Linked DNA regions of Methyloterricola oryzae. The protein of the gene in region 1 interacts with the protein of each later gene in a pairwise test. Links are inferred from orthologs where the notes say so. Each region holds a gene or a part of one and is shown on either strand. Other genes may lie near its edges.

Evidence for each region.
Region 2: the proteins of pheT (region 1) and secD interact in binary tests that used the Escherichia coli proteins (3 or more experiments, as listed by UniProt). The link is inferred for Methyloterricola oryzae from one-to-one orthologs.

Annotation. Positions count from the first base shown.
Region 1 is NZ_JYNS01000001.1:457,270-463,683, reverse strand. The notes cover bases 595-3,614. They hold pheT (phenylalanine--tRNA ligase subunit beta), read left to right. Parts: upstream 595-925; coding sequence 926-3,304; downstream 3,305-3,614. Other genes in these bases: EK23_RS01965 (integration host factor subunit alpha), read left to right, coding at 3,309-3,605; pheS (phenylalanine--tRNA ligase subunit alpha), read left to right, coding at 595-893. Outside these bases: more of pheS, read left to right, coding at 1-594; argC (N-acetyl-gamma-glutamyl-phosphate reductase), read left to right, coding at 3,694-4,725; prmB (50S ribosomal protein L3 N(5)-glutamine methyltransferase), read left to right, coding at 4,775-5,695; EK23_RS01950 (arylesterase), read left to right, coding at 5,741-6,334.
Region 2 is NZ_JYNS01000018.1:57,894-70,748, reverse strand. What follows is about bases 4,669-7,642. They hold secD (protein translocase subunit SecD), read left to right. Parts: upstream 4,669-5,218; coding sequence 5,219-7,066; downstream 7,067-7,642. Other genes in these bases: secF (protein translocase subunit SecF), read left to right, coding at 7,096-7,642; yajC (preprotein translocase subunit YajC), read left to right, coding at 4,809-5,159; tgt (tRNA guanosine(34) transglycosylase Tgt), read left to right, coding at 4,669-4,768. Outside these bases: bacterial ammonia monooxygenase, subunit AmoA, read left to right, coding at 1-48; bacterial ammonia monooxygenase, subunit AmoB, read left to right, coding at 178-1,422; EK23_RS18195 (hypothetical protein), read right to left, coding at 1,563-1,829; EK23_RS18190 (HDOD domain-containing protein), read right to left, coding at 1,925-2,761; preprotein translocase subunit SecG, read left to right, coding at 3,072-3,440; more of tgt, read left to right, coding at 3,656-4,668; more of secF, read left to right, coding at 7,643-8,028; EK23_RS18155 (potassium transporter Kup), read right to left, coding at 8,181-10,061; sodium:proton antiporter NhaD, read left to right, coding at 10,416-11,819; EK23_RS18145 (hypothetical protein), read right to left, coding at 11,828-12,517; EK23_RS18140 (DUF2076 domain-containing protein), read right to left, coding at 12,686-12,855. UniProt on the Escherichia coli protein: Part of the Sec protein translocase complex. Interacts with the SecYEG preprotein conducting channel. SecDF uses the proton motive force (PMF) to complete protein translocation after the ATP-dependent function of SecA.

The DNA.
Region 1 (6,414 bases):
AACTGGGGAAGTTGTCCCCGGAAGAGCGCCGCGAGGCCGGGCAGCAGATCAACCTGGCCCGCGACGAGTTCCAGAATGCCCTGGAGGAGCGGCGTGGCGCCCTGGAAGCGCAGGCCCTGCAGGCGCGCCTGGCTAGCGAGACCATCGATGTCACCCTGCCTGGCCGCGGCATCGGCGGCGGCGGGCTGCATCCCGTCACGCTGACGCTGCGCCGCATCTGCCGGCTGTTCCAGAATGTGGGGTTCCAGGTGGTGGAGGGGCCCGAGATCGAGGACGACTACCACAACTTCGAAGCCCTCAATATCCCGGCGTCCCATCCGGCTCGTGCCATGCACGACACTTTCTATTTCGACGCCCATACCCTGCTGCGCACCCATACCTCGCCGGTGCAGATCCGCGTCATGGAAAGCGGGAGCGCGCCGCTGCGTATCATCGCGCCGGGCCGGGTGTACCGCTGCGATTCCGACCTGACCCACACGCCCATGTTCCATCAGGTGGAAGGGTTCCTGGTGGATGAGGACGTAAGCTTCGCCGACCTGCGCGGGATCCTGTACGCGTTCCTGCGCCTGTTCTTCGAGAAGGACATCCAGGTCCGCTTCCGTCCCTCCTATTTCCCCTTCACCGAGCCGTCCGCCGAGGTGGACATCGAGTGCGTGATCTGCGGCGGCGGCGGCTGCCGCGTGTGCAAGCACACCGGCTGGCTGGAGGTGATGGGCTGCGGCATGATCCATCCGAAGGTCTTCGGTTTCGTCGGCATCGACACCGAGCGCTTCACCGGCTTCGCTTTCGGCCTGGGCGTGGAGCGGCTGGCCATGCTGCGCTATGGCATCAACGACCTGCGCATGTTCTTCGAGAACGACCTGAAGTTCCTGCAGCAGTTCCGGGCCTCCTGACCGCCACAACATAACGACAACAAGGTTGCGATATGCGCTTTAGCGAAGCGTGGCTTAGAGAATACGTGAACCCGTCCGTGAGTACGGACGATCTGGTGGCGCAGCTGACCATGGCCGGGCTGGAAGTGGACAGTGTCGAACCCGCCGCCGGGGCGTTCCACGGCGTGCGCGTGGGCGAGGTTCTGGAGGTGCAGCCGCACCCGCAGGCGGACCGTTTGCGCGTCTGCCGCGTGGCGGCGGGTGGTCCCGAGCCCCTGCAGATCGTCTGTGGCGCGCCCAATGCGCGGGTCGGCCTGAAGGCACCGCTGGCGGTGGAGGGGGCCGAGTTGCCGGGCGGCATGAAGATCGGCAAGTCGCAGCTGCGCGGCGTCGATTCCTTCGGCATGCTGTGCTCCGCCAAGGAACTGGGTTTCGAGGACGGTCAGGCGGGGCTCCTGGAACTGGCGGCTGACGCGCCCACCGGCGCGGACCTGCGCGAATACCTTAAACTCGACGATTCCATCATCGAGGTCGACCTGACCCCCAACCGCGCCGATTGCCTGAGCGTGCAGGGCATCGCCCGCGAGGTGGCCCTGCTCAACGGCCTGGACTGGTCGGTGCCGGCGGCGCCGACGGTCAAGGCCGCCAGCGACGGGCAACTGGCAGTGCACCTCAAGGCACCGGAGGCCTGCCCGCGCTACCTGGGACGCCTGATCCGCAACGTGGACCGCACGGCAGAGACGCCGCTGTGGATGAAGGAGCGCTTGCGCCGTTCCGGCGTCCGTTCCCTGGGACCGTTGGTGGACGTGACCAATTACGTACTGCTGGATCTGGGGCAGCCGCTGCACGCCTTCGATGCGGCCAAGCTCGAGGGTTCGGTGCAAGTGCGTCTGGCCCGCGCCGACGAAACCCTGCGACTGCTCAATGATCAGGAGATCACCCTGGATGGGGAAACCCTGGTCATCGCCGACGAGGTTAAGGCCCTGGCGCTGGCCGGGATCATGGGCGGCGCGGATTCGGCGGTGGGCGAAGGCACCCGGGACATCTTCCTGGAGTGCGCTTTCTTCGCGCCCCTCGCCATCATGGGCAAGGCGCGCCGCTACGGCCTGGCCACCGATTCGTCCCACCGCTTCGAGCGCGGCGTCGATCCGGAGATGCAAACGCGGGCCATCGAGTACGCCACGCAACTGATAGTGGACATCTGTGGCGGCGAAGCCGCGCACATCGTGGAGGCGCTGGCGGCAGAACACCTGCCGGAGCGCGCGCCGGTCCAACTGCGCAGCGCCCGCGTCGCCAAGCTGCTGGGCATCGTCATTGCCGACGACGAAGTCGAAAGCATCCTGCGTCGCCTGGGCATGCAGGTGCAGAGGCAGCCTGCGGGCTGGCAGGTGACGCCGCCGGGCTTTCGCTTCGACATCGCCATCGAGGTGGACCTGATCGAGGAGATCGGCCGCGTCTACGGTTACAACCGCCTGCCCAGGACCGATGCCGCGTCCCACATGGAACTGCGCCCGGTGTCCGAGGCCGTGGTGGATATCGAGCGCATCAAGGACCTGCTGGTGGACCGGGGCTACCAGGAGGCCATCACCTACAGCTTCGTGGATGCCGCCACCCAGCTCAAGATCGAGCCGGAGCTGGAAGTCATCCCGCTGCAAAATCCCATCTCCTCGGAACTGGGCGTGATGCGCACCGGTCTTTGGTGCGGCCTGCTGGATGCGGCCTTGAAGAACCTGAACCGCCAGCAGACGCGGGTGCGTCTGTTCGAGGCGGGCCTGCGCTTCACCCGCCGCGAGGGCGCCATCGTTCAGGAAAAGTCCCTGGCCGGCCTGGTTCTCGGCGATGCGCGCGAGGAGCAATGGGGCGAGGCCACGCGCCGCGTCGATTTCTTCGACCTCAAGGCCGATCTGGAGGCCATCCTGCGCCTGACGGGACATGAAGGCGATGTGGTCTTTGTCGCTGGGCAGCACCCGGCCCTGCATCCGGGGCAGTCGGCGCTCATTACGCTCGGCGGGGAAAAGCTGGGCTGGGCTGGCATGCTGCATCCTTCGCTGGAAAAAGAGCTGGGTTTTGACTGCCGGGTATTTCTGTTCGAGCTGGATCAGGGTATCTTGCTGTCGCGCGAGGTGCCGGCATTCAAACCCTTGTCGCGCTTCCCGCAGGTGCGGCGCGATCTTGCCGTGATCGTCGACGAGACGGTGAAGGCGGCGGACGTGGCGGCTTGCGTGCAGGGCTGCGCCCGGGATCTGATCCGGCAGGTGTTGCTGTTCGATGTCTACCAGGGGCCCGGCATCGAGGCCGGCAAGAAGAGCCTGGCCCTGGGCCTCGTGCTGCAGGATGATGCCGATACCTTGACGGATGCGCGGGTGGATGCGGTCATGACCGCGGTCGTGGCCGAGTTGGTCAATGTCTTTAATGGAAAATTGAGGGATTGAACTTATGGCCTTAACCAAAGCCTGTCTGGTGGAAAAGCTGCTGACGGAACTTGGGATGAACAAACGGGACGCCAAGGTTCTGGTGGATCAGTTTTTCGAAGAGATCAAAACAGCCCTGGAAGAGGGCAGGGCGGTGAAGTTGTCCGGTTTCGGCAACTTCGACCTGCGCGACAAGCGCCAGCGCCCTGGCCGCAATCCCAAAACCGGCGAGGAAATTCCCATCACCGCCCGCCGCGTCGTCACCTTCAAGCCGGGACAGAAGCTGAAGGTGCGCGTCGAGTCCCATTCCGCGTCGGCTTGACGCCCCTGGCATCCAGGTTTCGCTTGCTTCGTGAAGAGACAACCGTGGCGCATTGGGGCAGCGGCTATCCGGGCCTGAGGCTGGCTCCATGATACGGGCTGGTATAGTCGGCGGCACCGGTTATACCGGGGTCGAACTGTTGCGCATCCTGGCGCTGCACCCGGATGTCCGCTTGGCCGCGGTGACCTCCCGGGCGGATGCCGGCAAGCGGGTGGACGAGGCCTATCCCAACCTGCGTGGTTATGTGGATGCCGTATTCCGAGCGCCGGATGCTTCGGCCCTGGCCGAGTGCGATGTGGTGTTCTTCGCCACGCCCAATGGCACGGCCATGCGCATGGCGCCGGAACTGGTCAGCGCAGGCAAGAAGGTCATCGACCTGGCGGCCGATTTCAGGCTGTCCGATCCGGCCGAGTGGGCGCGGTGGTATGGCGAGCCCCATGCTTGTCCGGACCTGTTGGCCGAGGCGGTTTACGGTCTGCCCGAGGTCAATCGCGAGACGATCCGCAACGCGCGCTTGATCGCCTGCCCCGGCTGCTATCCGACTTCGGTGCAGCTGGGCCTGCTGCCACTGGTGGAGGCCGGGCTGATCGAAATGGATCACCTGATCGCGGACGTGAAGTCCGGCGTCAGCGGCGCGGGCCGCAAGGCCGAGATCCCCATCCTCATGAGCGAGGCGGGCGAGAGTTTCAAGGCCTACAACGTGGCCGGGCACCGCCACCTGCCGGAAATCCGCCAGGGTCTGGCGCGAGCGGCCGGGCGGGAGGTGGGCCTGACTTTCGTTCCGCACCTGGTGCCCATGATACGCGGCATCCACGCGACGCTATACGCACGCATGACCGGCGAGGCCGGTGATCTGCAAGCCCTGTTCGAGGCCCGCTACCGCGACGAGCCCTTTGTGGATGTGCTGCCGGCGGGCTCCCATCCGGATACGCGCAACGTGCGCGGCGGCAATCGCTGCCAGATTGCTGTTCACCGACCTCAGGGTGGTGATACTGTGGTGGTCTTGTCGGTGATTGACAATCTGGTCAAAGGCGCCGCCGGACAGGCCGTGCAGAACATGAACCTCATGTTCGGTCTGGCCGAAACCACCGGGCTTCGCGCCATCGGCCTCTATCCTTGACCTTCGAGCCAGTCGCGGGCGCAAGCCCGGCCTCTTCTGGAGGGCACCCATGAATGACCGCAGCGCCGTGATCTCCGCCCTGACCACCCTTCGCGATTATGTGCGTTGGGGAGCCAGCCGTTTCAACCAGGCCAAGCTGTGTTTTGGGCATGGTACCGTCAACGCCATCGACGAGGCCGCGGCCTTGGTGCTGCACGCCATCCACCAGCCGCACGATCTGCCCGCCGGCTATTTCAACTGTGTCCTGAGCCTCGAGGAGCGCGAGGACGTGCTGAATTTGCTGCAGCGCCGCATCGAAGAGCGCTTGCCCGCCGCCTACCTGACGGGGGAAGCCTGGTTCGCCGGCCTGGCTTTTAAGGTGGACCCGCGGGTGCTGGTGCCGCGCTCGCCCATCGCCGAGTTGATCGAGCAGCGCTTCAGCCCCTGGATTGGCGAGCCGGAGGCGGTCGAAGACATTCTTGACCTATGCACGGGCTCGGGCTGCATTGCCATCGCCTGTGCCTATGCGTTTCCGGATGCCGACGTCGATGCGGTGGATATCTCCGCGGATGCCCTGGACGTGGCAGCCAGCAACGTGGAGCGGCACGAGGTGGAAGACCAGGTCAGTCTGTACCAGGGCGATCTGTTCGCAGCCTTGCCGGAAAAACGCTACGACATCATCGTCAGCAATCCGCCCTATGTGAACAGTGAGGAGTGGGAAGGACTGCCGGCGGAGTTTCATGCCGAGCCGAAGCTGGGCCTTGAGGCCGCCGATAATGGCCTGGCGGCCGTAAAACAGATCCTGCGCGAGGCAGGCGAATTTCTCAAGCCCGAGGGAATCCTGGTGGTGGAAGTGGGTAGCAGCGCCGAGGCGCTCGAAGAGGCCTACCCGGAAGTGCCGTTCTGTTGGCTGGACTTCGAACGGGGCGGCGATGGGGTGTTCCTGTTGACGGCGGAGCAGCTTAGGGAGTATTCAGCCCTTTTGAGCTAGGCCGTGGCCGCAGGCCAGGAAGAAGGTTTGCAAGGGAGAGGGACGATGCGTATTGTTTTGCTTGTGGTTTGTCTGTTGCTGGGTTGCTCCAGCAGCCCCAAGCTGACTCCGGTGCCGCCGGACGGCGTGATCCTCGCGTTTGGTGACAGTCTGACCCACGGAACCGGTGCGGGGGATGGCGAGTCCTATCCAGAGGTCTTGCAAGGATTGATCGGGCGGACGGTGGTCAATGCCGGTATTCCTGGCGAAACCACGGCCGAAGGCTTGGCGCGCCTGCCGGGGGTGCTGGATGAAACCACGCCGCGGCTGATGATCCTGTGCTTGGGCGGCAACGACTTCCTGCGCCGCCTGGACGAGAAGCAGGCCGCCGACAACCTGCGCGCCATGGTGGCCCTGGCCAGGTCCCGCGGCGTGGAGGTGGTGCTGATGGCGGTGCCCAGGTTCGGCCTGACGCTATCGCCTCCCGAACTCTATGCCCAGATGGCGGAAGAACTGAAGTTGCCGCTGGAAAGCGGGATCATGCGCTCGGTGGTGATGAACAGCGCCATGAAGTCCGACGAGGTGCACCCCAATGCGGCGGGCTACAAGGCGGTCGCCGAGGCCTTGGCGGAACTGCTGAGGAAGAGCGGGGCGGTTTGACTGCGGCGGAGGCTTAGTCGATTGTTGCCGACCGATCTTTTTGCTCCTTCCTCTTGGCAGGGGAACGGAGATGTTTCAAC
Region 2 (12,855 bases), on another replicon or contig:
TTTGTTGGCCGTTGGTTCTCCTCGGTCCGCTTCCTGAAGCAGAGCTAAGCGAGTAGTGGGATGCACGCGCCGGAGCGGTGAGCCGCTTCGGGGCGAGTAGACGAAAAAAAGACAATGCCGTGAGCCCTATTGGGGGTGGAGCGGCGAAAAATGAACATTCTCGAAAGAGGAGGAACTATGAAAGTAATCAGAGACAGGATCGCGCACTGGTCCTTGGTTGGTCTGCTGCTGGCATTTGCAGCGACCAGCTTCTACGCACCGAGCGCTTCGGCCCACGGCGAAAAGTCCCAGGCTGCGTTCATGCGTATGCGTACCATCCACTGGTTCGATCTGAGCTGGTCGAAGGAGAAGGTGAAGGTCAACGATACCGTGGAGATCACGGGTAAGTTCCACGTGTTCGAAGGTTGGCCGGAAACCGTCCGTGAGCCGAATGTTGCGTTCCTCAACATTGGTATCCCGGGTCCTGTGTTCATCCGCAAGGAGTCCTACATCGGTGGGCAGCTGGTGCCGCGTTCCGTCCGTCTGGAAATCGGCAAGACCTACGAGTTCAAGGTGGTTCTGAAGGCTCGTCGTCCTGGCGACTGGCACGTTCACACCATGATGAACGTCGAAGGCGGTGGTCCGATCATCGGCCCCGGCAAGTGGATCACCATCGACGGTTCTATGAGCGACTTCAAGAACCCGGTGACCACCCTGACCGGTCAGACGGTTGATCTGGAGACCTACGGCGAGAGCAACATTGCCTTCTGGCACGTGTTCTGGGCCGTGTTTGGTGTCGCTTGGATCGTGTACTGGATCCGTCGTCCGGTATTCCTGCCGCGTATCCTGCTGGCTGACGCTGGCCGCGCTGACGAGCTGATCTCTGGCACCGACCGCAAGGTGGCGATGGCCTTTGGTGCCGCGACCATCCTGATCGTGGTCATGTCCATGAGCGCAGCCAACAGCAAGTACCCGATCACCATTCCGCTGCAGGCTGGTACGATGCGCGGCATGGTTCCGATCGAGGACAAGAAGCCGACCATCGCTGTTAAAGTTGAAGATGCAAGCTACCGTGTGCCTGGCCGCGCCATGCGCATGAAGCTGACCATCACCAACAATGGCAGCAGCGCCGTGCGTCTGGGTGAGTTCTACACCGCTTCCGTGCGTTTCCTGGATTCCAGCGTCTACAAAGACACCTCTGGCTATCCGGAAGACCTGCTGGCTGAAGACGGTCTGAGCGTGTCTGACAACTCTCCGCTGGCTCCGGGCGAGACCCGCACCGTGGAAGTACAGGCTTCTGACGCCGCTTGGGAAGTCTATCGTCTGGCCGACATCATCTACGATCCGGACAGCCGTTTTGCTGGTCTGCTGTTCTTCTTCGACGCAGCTGGCACCCGTCAGATCGTACAGGTCGACGCTCCGCTGATCCCGTCCTTCATGTAAGGCGGGTTGAGCCGCCGCCGCAAGAGCGGCGGCTCAAGAAGCAATTGGCCTAATGGTCAAAAGCCCCTGGTGGATTTTCCATCAGGGGCTTTTTTAATTGGCTTCACGGACGCCGCAAACTGCGGTAATTCACCGAGGTATTACTTAGCCTTGGCTGGCTTTACCTCAATGGTGGTAGCTGACATCGTGTATTCCACGGTGGCCTTGCCCCCCTTCTGCAGATCGCCTTTCACGGTGGTATTGCCGGCCTTGGCTATTTCCCATTTTTCCTTGCCTTTCTGAATTACGATAGCGCTGTCCGTTATGTCCAAGATCGGACCCGTCACTTGGTAGGTCTTGCCTGCCATTACTGGAAAGGATACAGCCAGAGCCGCCAGCACGGACGAGGCGAGTAGGGTTGCTTTCATCGCAGAAACTCCTTGTAGATCCATAATGAAGGAAATCTGACGATACGGCTTTGCCGACCCATGGGCAAGTTATTCCTGATTATCGCCCCACGACCTTACAGTTCCTTACTGAACCGAGCTACGGTGTCGGCACGCAGCGGGGGCCAGGCGGAAGCTTCAACGAGGAGGTGCGAAAGGGCCGCTTGCCCCATGCGCTCCCAATTGAAATTCGGCTGACACAAAAATTCGGCGTTGACATCTTCCGCCAACACGGTGATGGCGATCAGATTACCGATTTCACGATCCGTGAAAGCGGTGAATGCGTCGGGGCTGTGGTGGTTCTCGATGGCCCTGACAATGTTTTCAGGCAAATACCAATAGCGCGCAAATACACTACCAACGCGCGCGTGGTCGGTGTTGTAGCATTGGTATTCCAAGTCGGCGAGGCTGAAATCGGAAGACTCGATACTTTGCCGAAACACCTGGAGGTAGTCGGACTGCTGCTGCATCAACAACAAGATGCCGCTATCATGAAAAAGGCCCATAAGAAAGGAAAGATCCCCGTCGAGGCCCAATTCCCCGGCTAGCATGAGCGCAAATGTCGCATTGCGCGCAGTATCTTCCCAAAAGCCTTCCATGCCAGGCATAGGTTTGAAGCTGCGGGAGAGTGACAGCGCCCTTACCATATGCAGGGTCTTACGGATGCCAACCATGACGATGGCTTCTTCCACGGAGGTGACTTTACGGCTGAGGCCGTAAAACGGCGAGTTCACCATCTTTAGCAACGAGGACGCCAGGGTTACGTCGCCACTTATGAGGAGCGCGATCGCTTTCAGATCGGGTTCCGCTTTTGACATTTCGGCCATGATTGGCGCAATCAAATGCGGCTGCGGCGGGAAAACGATGCCGCGCAATGCAAAATCCAAGGCCGGATCTTTAGCCTGGTGAGTCATTGTGTAATAGGAACTGCTGCCGATGTTATTGCAAGCATAGCAGCAAGGGACACAGCCCGTAGGGAAGGCAGGCGGACACAGAATGAAGAGTCTTTATTCAATGCCGGCGGCAGAGTAAACTATCAGGCTAAATCAACATTGTGCGGGTTCAGGCGAGCGGGTCTCTCGAATGTCTGTTGGCTGCCACGTAGCGATGTCAACCGGATTTGCGATGATTGGAAACTTGCCGATCGTCGATGTGCGCGGCCATTGGGTAGCGCGGTCTACTCATGAATAACGGCCGCATGGTATTTCATTTTTTAGGTGGTATATGTATCAAGCTTTGACAGTGCTTCACGTTCTGATCGCACTTGGGATCATCGGTCTGGTCATGCTGCAACAAGGGCGCGGCGCGGATGCCGGGGCCGGTTTTGGCGGCGGGGCATCCAATACGGTTTTCGGTGCCCGCGGGTCGGCTTCTTTTCTCTCGCGAACCACCGCCATTCTAGCCGCTGTCTTTTTTACCTCGAGTCTTCTGCTTGCTTACGTTGGAGACAATCAGGATAATAAGGCGGATGACCTGATGGAAGCTCCTGCGTCGAGCGCGGCACCACAGGATTTGCCGCCGGCAGCGCCTGCGGCCAACAAAGCCCAAGAATTGCCAGAGCAAAAGAGCGACGTTCCTCAGGCTCCGCAATAAACAGGACGCTTTCGATTATTCGAGCCGATGTGGTGAAATTGGTAGACACGCCATCTTGAGGGGGTGGTGACGAAAGTCGTGTCGGTTCAAATCCGACCATCGGCACCAATTGGCGATAGCGAGAACCACGCATCGCATCCATCGCGGCCCGCGCACCGAGTGTGACGGGCCGTTTTCCGTTCCAAGCCAAATCTCAATCCAGTTACTGTTCCGTTATGGAGTTCTTCCTGCACCATGTGGACGGCCGCGCCCGGCGTGGTGAATTGCGCTTTGCGCGGGGAGTTGTGGCAACCCCTGCATTTATGCCGGTCGGCACCTATGGCACCGTCAAGGCCATGACGGCGGAGGAACTGGAGTCGCTCGGCGCGGAAATCATCCTCGGTAATACATTTCACCTCATGTTGCGACCGGGCACCGAGGTAATCCGCGCGCATGGCGACCTGCACGATTTCATGCACTGGAGTCGGCCTATTTTGACGGATTCGGGTGGTTTCCAGGTCTTCAGCCTGGGCGCGATGCGCAAGATCACGGAAGCCGGGGTCCGTTTCCGGTCCCCGGTCGATGGCAGCCTTGTTTTCATGGGCCCCGAGGAATCAATGGCGGTTCAGCGGGCCTTGGGTTCCGATGTTGTCATGATCTTTGACGAATGCACCCCGTATCCTGCGACACATGAGGAAGCAAAAACCTCCATGGAGCTTTCGCTTAGGTGGGCCGAGCGCAGCAAGCATGCTCATGGAGACAATCCAGCGGCACTGTTTGGCATCGTCCAAGGCGGCGTCTATGAGGATCTGCGTGAGACATCCGCGGAGTCCCTGCAGCAGATTGGATTTGACGGGTACGCGATCGGTGGGCTGTCGGTGGGCGAACCCAAGGACGATCGCCAGCGGGTGTTGAGGGCTCTGGTTCCGCAGCTGCCCGCTGACAGGCCGCGCTATCTCATGGGGGTGGGAACTCCCGAAGATATCGTGGAGGCCGTTTGCTGTGGTATCGACATGTTCGACTGCGTGATGCCCACCCGCAATGCGCGCAATGGACACCTTTTTACTCAAAACGGCGATATCCGCATTCGTAACAGCCAATATCAGAACGATACCCGGCCCCTGGATGAAGCCTGCAGTTGCTATACCTGCCGGCATTACAGCCGCGCCTACCTGAAACACCTGGATAAGTGTCGCGAAATGTTGGGGGCCCGGCTCAACACGATACATAACTTGTATTACTACCAGCAGTTGATGCATGGCCTCAGGGAGGCTATCGCGGGTGGCGAGCTGGACACGTTCGTCACGCGCTTTTACAGCCAGCGCAGCAAATCCACTGGGATTGTGTAATAATGCCCGGCTTTAAGTGAACCAGAATGAGAATGTGCTCATGAGCTTTTTTATCTCCGATGCTTACGCGCAGGCCGCGCCTGCGGCACAGGATCCGGGTCTTGCTGGCCTGATCTTTCCAATCGCCATTCTGACGGTGTTCTTTTTCCTGTTCGTTTGGCCACAACACAAACGTGGACGTGAACACAAGAAATTAGTTGCCTCAATTTCCAAAGGAAACGAGGTGGTTACGAACGGCGGCGTTCTGGGCAAGGTTGTTGATCTCGATGACAACTTCGTGCAGTTGGAAGTGAGCGAGAACGTGTTCATCCACGTTCAGCGCCACGCGATCGCGTCCTTGATGCCCAAGGGCACTTACAAGACCAAGAAAAAGGTAGAAAAGGCGGCCTAGGCAGTCCCCTCCACCGTCGCGCAAACACGATACGAATTCCGTAGCACAGGCAGTCAACAATGCGAAACCGCTATCCCGTTTGGAAAAACCTGCTTATCCTGGCCATTCTGGCCTTGGCGGTGATTTATTCCTCTCCCAATCTGTTCGGCGAGGATCCTTCGGTTCAGCTATCGCCGAATCGGACCGTCAAACTGGAGCAGGCCACCGTGGTGCAGGTCGAGAAGTTGCTTGCCGATGCCGGGGTTAAGCCAAAGTCCATCGAACTGACGAACGATAGGCTCCTAGTCCGTTTCAGCGACACGGACGGACAGCTGAAGGCGGAAGACGTGCTGAAAGGTGCGATGGGTAACAATTACACGATCGCGCTCAATCTCGCGCCGGCGACCCCTGCCTGGCTAAGAGCCATCAATGCCCAGCCCATGTACCTGGGTCTGGACTTGCGCGGCGGTGTCCACTTTCTGCTTCAGGTGGACATGGATGCGGCTGTCAAGCAGGCTGAGGAGCGCTACGCTGAGGACATCCGCGCAGTCTTGAGAGAGAGTAAAGTCCGCTATTTGTCGGTGGAGCGGACCAACAACTACATCGAGGTCAAGTTTCAGGACGCAGGCACGTTGGGACAAGGCAAGGACGTCGTCAAAAAGGAACTGCGCGGCCTGCAGCTTGACACCGATCCCAGCGCCAACCTGCTGAAGGCCAAGATGTCGGAGCCGGAGATTCGGGAGGTCCGTAAGTTTGCCGTTGCGCAGAACATCACGACCCTGCAGAACCGCGTCAACGAGTTGGGCGTCGCGGAGCCGGTGATTCAGCGCCAGGGCGAGGATCGCATCGTGGTCCAGTTGCCGGGTGTTCAGGACACGGCACGGGCGAAGGAGATCCTTGGCGCCACGGCCACGCTAGAGTTTAGGCTCGTTGATTCCGAACATGCCGTTCCAACTGACGGCAAGGTTCCATTGAATTCAAGACTTTACTATGACCGTGGTGGCCGCCCGGTTCTGTTGCAGCGCAAGATCATCGTCACGGGCGACCAGGTGGTGGATGCCTCGTCGGGGCTGGATTCGCAATCCGGCTCTGCGGCAGTGTTCATCAATTTGAACAGCACTGGCGCCAAGAAGATGGCGGATACCACCAAGGACAATATCGGCAAGGCCATGGCCGTAGTGTTCATCGAAAACAAGTCCGAGACCAAGGAGGTCAACGGCAAGAAGATCACCACCAAGCGTAAAGTGGAAGAGGTGATCAACGTAGCCACAATCCGCGACCGTTTCAGCAAGCGTTTTCAGATCACCGGCCTGGATAGCACGAACGAAGCGCGCAATCTGGCGCTGCTACTGCGGGCGGGCGCACTGGTCGCACCCATGGACATCGTGGAGGAGCGCACCGTTGGTCCCAGCATGGGTAAGGACAACATCCAGAAGGGCATTCATTCCAATGTCTACGGCTTCCTCGCCATCGCGGCGTTCATGATCATGTATTACCGCGTGTTCGGGGTGTTTTCCATCGTGGCCCTGGGCATGAACGTGGTGTTGCTGGTCGCCGTTCTTTCCATGCTGCAAGCGACCCTGACCCTGCCGGGCATGGCGGGTATCGCGCTCACCGTAGGTATGGCCATCGACGCCAATGTACTGATTAACGAACGTATACGCGAGGAGCTTCGCAACGGTGTATCGCCGGCCGCCGCCATTTTTCTTGGCTATGATCGCGCCTTTGCAACGATCCTGGACACCAATATCACCACCTTGATTGCGGGTGTGGCCCTGTTCCTTCTGGGTTCAGGTCCAATCCGCGGTTTCGCCCTGGTTTTGTGCATCGGTATTCTGACATCCATGTTCAGTGCCGTGCTCGTATCCCGGATGCTGGTGAACCTGACCTACGGTTGGCAGCGCAAGCTCACCAAGCTCGCAATCTGACCGCCGCAAAGTTTTTCGAGGATCCCCGAATGGAATTTTTCAAGATCAAGCGCGATATCCCTTTCATGCGCTACGGTCGTATCACGACCACCATTTCCTTGCTGACCTTCATTCTGGCTGTTCTGGCGCTGTCTGTGCGTGGCCTGAACCTGGGACTGGATTTTACCGGGGGTGTCCAGATCGAAGTCAGTTATGACAAACCGGCGGATACTCAGGCCATTCGCGAGATAATCGAGTCTCAGGGCATAGCGGAATCCTCGGTACAGAACTTCGGAAGCACGCGTGATGTACTGATCCGCTTGCCGCTCAATCCGGATGTGAGCAGTGCCAAACTGAGCGATCAGATTTTTGCTGCACTGAAGTCATCGGACCCTGGGGTTGAATTGCGCCGGGTTGAGTTTGTCGGGCCACAGGTAGGCAAGGATCTGTTTGAGAGTGGTGCGCTTGCTCTGCTTCTGGTAGCTGCCGGCATCATGATCTACTTGGCCATGCGCTTTGAATGGCGGTTCGCCGTGGCGGCCATCATCGCGAACATGCACGATATCGTCATCATATTGGGTATGTTCGCGTTCTTTCAATGGGAATTTACCCTGTCGGTGCTGGCGGCAGTGCTGGCGATCCTGGGCTATTCGGTGAACGAATCGGTGGTTGTGTTCGATCGGGTACGCGAGAACTTCCGCAAAATGCGTAAGGCGACGGTTCCCGAAGTTATCGATAACGCCATCACCGCGACCATGTCGCGCACCATCATCACCCACTCCATGACACAGTTGATGGTGCTGGCGATGTTTTTCTTCGGCGGCGAGGCTTTGCACAACTTTGCCCTTGCCCTCACCATCGGCATCGTCTTCGGTATTTATTCGTCAGTTCTGGTGGCAAGCCCCATCGTGCTGTGGCTGGGCGTGTCCAGGAAAGACCTTATGCCGGTGGTTAAGGAAGGGGTTACCGACGATCGTCCCTAAACGCCCGCTGGAAGCAGCGATATCGCGTGACGTGCGGGGCGGTACCAGGCAATTTGAAAAGGCCGCATAAGCGGCCCTTTTCATGCACGGACGTCAATATGCAGTGAGTTCCAGGGACCGCGGGGGAGTCGTGATGCTCAGAGCCTCTGTCGTCAGATTTCTACCAAGGTGCCAATCTCCACTGCCCGATTGGTCGGGATTGCAAAGAAGGTGATCGGGTTGGAAGCGTTTCGGAACATGAAGATGAATATCCGTTCCTGCCAGGCGTTGAGTGCCGGGTTGTCCGAAGGGATCAGGGTTTCACGTCCCAAATAGAAGAGGGTCCGCGGTAGGTCCAATTCCAGGCCGAAGGTCGACGCCAGTCCTAGTGCATGCGCAACATTGGGGGTTTGGGTGAACCCAAAATGTACCGTGATCCTGAAGAAGTTCTGTCCCAGGTCTTCTATCTCCAGTCGCTCTTCCGCTTGAACATAGGGAATGTCATCTGTCATCACGGTGAGGAGGATGACTCTTTCATGCAGGATCTGGTTGTACTCCACATTCTGCAATAGGGCGTAGGGCATGCTGATGTGTCGGCTATACAGGAATATCGCCGTTCCAGGGACGCGGGGCACGGGGGAAGCCTGGATATCGCGCAAGAATTGTGTGAGAGAAACTGAATTCCTTTGAAGGTGCCAAATCAGAGCCTGCCGGCCCTTCTTCCAGGTTGTCATCAGCACGAACAGAAACGCTCCGATCAGAAGCGGAAACCATCCGCCTTCCAGCACCTTGATGGCATTAGCCGCCAGGAAGGCCAAGTCCACGCTAAGAAATACCGCAAGAAACATTCCGGCGATGCGCGTTGACCATTTCCAGACGTCCAAGGCGACGATGAAGGCGAGGCTGGTATCGATGGCCATGGTGCCCGTGACCGCGAATCCATAAGCGGACGCCAGTTCGGTGGACGATTGAAAGCTCAATACCAGGCCCAGGACGGCGATCAGCAAAAATTTGTTGACCGCGGGCGCATAGACCTGGCCCATCTCGGAGGCGGAGGTGTGTACGAAGCGCTGGCGGGGTATATAGTCCAGTTGCACCGCTTGGCGTGTGATGGAAAATGCGCCCGAAATGACGGCTTGGGATGCGATCACGGTGGCGGCCGTGGAGAGGGCGATCAACGGCAGCAAGGCCCAGTCCGGCGCCAGCAGAAAGAATGGATTTTTGATTGCTGCCGGGTTCTTGAGAATAAGGGCTGCCTGGCCTAGGTAGTTTAGAAGGAGGGCAGGCATTACAAAGACCAGCCAGGTAATTTGGATGGGTCTTCTACCAAAGTGCCCCATGTCGGCATACAGCGCTTCCGCGCCGGTCAGTGCGAGGACGACGGCGCCCAGGGCGAGGAAGCCGTGCCACCGATTCTCCAGAAAGAAGTCAAAGCCAAATTTCGGATTGAGGGCTTCGACTACCCCGGGGTTCTCCAGCAGACCGCGCGCCCCGAGTAGGGACAGGCAAAGGAACCAGATCATCATGACCGGACCGAAGAAGGTGCCGACTCGTTCCGTGCCTTTCTTCTGGAACAAGAAGAGAGCTGTGAGTACGCCCACGGCCAGAGGAAGCACGTATGGATGCAAGGCCGGTGCGGCGACTTCCAGGCCCTCGGCTGCGCTCAGTACCGAAATGGCCGGCGTAATGATGCCGTCCCCGTAAAACAGCGCCGCACCGAACAAACCCAGCGTGGTAATCACTGCACGCTGCTGCGAGCGGTGGCGGTTGCGCAGCGCCAGGGCCATCAATGCCATGATGCCACCCTCGCCCCGGTTGTCGGCCCGCATGACGAATACAATGTACTTGAGGCAAATGACCAGGATCAGTGACCAGAAGATGAGGGAAATCGCTCCGTAGACGGTGCCGGTGTCCGGAGTTAGTCCATAGCTCTCATTGAAGATTTCTTTCATGGTGTAGAGCGGACTGGTGCCTACATCGCCATATACAACGCCGATTGCGCTGATGCATAGCGGAATTAGGCTGGTCTTCTTGCTTTCGCGGGTGGGCTTCATGGCGCTCCACGGTCAGTGCTGTAACTCGAGCCCGAATGTGACAGGGTGTGTGTCAATGTGGAAATGCTCCATTCGTGCGTTAGCCAAGGCGCGTATGGTATACAGGAATCACAATGGGTTCCACGCCTCCCGGTTAGCGTTGCCTAAATTTTCACCCTTGACCGCGGATTGCACGGCAAGATTTATGGCAACCTTATCGATTGGCAAGCGATGAAGGGTTTGGATAGTGCTGGCGACGGCTTGTGTTCGCATAAAACCGTCTGCGCGATTTCTTGAAATTTGAAACGAAAGGTGATTGCGAAAATGCATTTGAAGTGGATGGTCTTCTGGTCCATTGCGTCCCTGCTATTCCCGATGGATTTATGGGCGGTTGAACCCAGTGGCTTCGTGCCGTTTGACCTAACCGATCATTGGGTGGGCTATGCGGCGCTGGCAGTGTTCGCCATCGCTTATGTGCTGGCGATGCTAGAAGACGCCACCATGCTGCGCAAGTCCAAACCTATGGTGTTTGCTGCCAGTGTCATCTGGGTGCTGATCGCGGTCGTGTATGTTTCGAAGGGAATGCAGGAGGAATCTGGAAAGGCTTTTCGGGTTACTTTGGAAGGTTACGCCGAGCTTTTCCTCTTCATCCTGGTTTCGATGACATACCTGAATGCCATGGAACAACGTGGCGTCTTCGAGAACTTGCGCATATGGCTACTCAGCAAGGGCTTCGGGTACCGCAAGTTGTTCTGGATCACTGGTGTTCAGTCGTTCTTCCTTTCCTCGGTCTGTAATAATTTGACAACAGCCTTGCTGATGGGGGCTGTGATCATGGCGATGGCAAAGAAGAATCGTCGGTTCGTCACCATCGCATGCGTGAACATCGTGGTTGCCACCAATGCGGGTGGTTCATTCAGCCCTTTTGGCGACATCACGACGCTATTGGTCTGGCAAAGCGGCGTAGTGCCTTTTGCACATTTCTTTAGTTTGTTGATTCCTTCTATTGTGAACTTCTTGGTTCCGGCTGCGATCATGCACTTCTGGGTACCCAAGGAAAAACCTGGATCGGCGGGCAAGCCTCAACCCATGCGGCACGGGGCTAAAGGAATCATCGTGCTGTTCCTGCTTACCATCGTCACGTCCGTGTGCTTTGAGAATTTTCTCGGGCTGCCTCCCGCTGCCGGCATGCTGGCGGGTCTCACGTATCTGAGCTTTTTCTTTTTTCACCTGTATAAAGTGCGCGTCGAACGGGGCGGGCAGGTCAAAGAGCAACGTGATGTGGACGCGGAAGACAGCGCTGCAGCGCCTTACGATGCCCTCATCGAGACAAAACAGCACTTCGACGTATTTCATAACGTTTCGCGCCTGGAATGGGACACCTTACTTTATTTCTACGGCGTGATGACAGGCGTCGGAGGCCTGAGCTTCATGGGCTACCTGACGCTGGCTTCCAATTTCCTGTATACCGATCTTGATCCGACCGTTGCCAACATCCTGGTTGGCATCATTTCGGCATTCATCGACAATGGCACCATCATGTTCGCCGTGCTGACGATGGCGCCGGCAATCTCCGAGGGTCAGTGGCTGCTGGTGACCTTGACGGCTGGGGTAGGCGGCAGCCTACTCGCGATCGGGTCGGCTGCCGGGGTCGGGCTGCTGGGACAGACTAAAGGCGCCTACTCCTTTATGTCGCATCTCAAGTGGGCGCCTGTGATTGCTCTAGGCTACATCGCCAGCATCGCCACCCATTTCCTGATCAATGGGCGGTACTTTTAAGGATCGAACTAGGTGGCATCGTTTTTCCCCAAAGCCTCAAGTTGGATGAACTTGCGAAAATCCACGGAGAACTTTAATCCCAGGAAGCGAGCAGTCACCTTCTGGAGTTCGTGGGTTTTGGGGTCATAAAATAACTTGGCCGAGGCATTGCGGCGGTCTTCATAACCGGAATCGGTGGACGCCGTTTCCGTTTGGAAACGATAGATGTGCAGCTTCAGTCCATTCTCCATGGTTTTTTCGGAGGGTTCGCCAAGGCTGGCGACGATTTCTTCGCGCGTGGGACGCTTGGCATCCACTTTTGGCAGATCTTCCGGATTGACCCGCAGTCGCTGTTTGCCCTGGTCGACGTTCCCTTTGCCCAGGGAGCGCAAAGACGCCTCAAGAAAACGTGGCGGAATCATGGCCATGAAAGTGGGCGAGAATTCCCAGCTTTCCAGGCGATCCTTGCGGTTGAATCGCAAGGTGAACACAACATCGCGACCGGTCTCCTGCTGGCCTTTGGCGTTGAGCTTGTGAAAGACCTGCCTCCATTCAGCCCCGCCATTCTCAGTGGCTTTTGAACTGGGCTCTACTTTCGCCAGAGTCAGATAATCATCGCTGTAGAGTACCGGATGCAGAAAATTAAGGGTGAAATGCTGCCCGGCATTCACTTTGAAATTTTCATCGAATTGGCTCAGTTGTGATTTCAGTTCCAACATACGTAGCCATACGCAGCCGCTCAGAGCAGTCGCCAACAAAAGCAGCGCAACTAGCCGAATTGACCTAGGCATGATACGGCATCTGTCAGAGGAGGCTGCCATGTTCAGAGGCGACCCATTGAACGGACGCGTGCGGGCGTAAAATGTATCGGAACGCCCAGCGTACGGCTACACCCAGGTAGAATCGTCGCTGTCATCTGAGGAAAAGCTGTCGTCGCTGGAAAGAAAGGGATCGGACGAATCTTCGCGGTTCCAGTCGGATTGTGATTCCGATCCGTAATAATTGTTGATCACGGTCTGCTCGGTAGGGTGGTCATTGAAGGTTTCGGAGCCCGAAC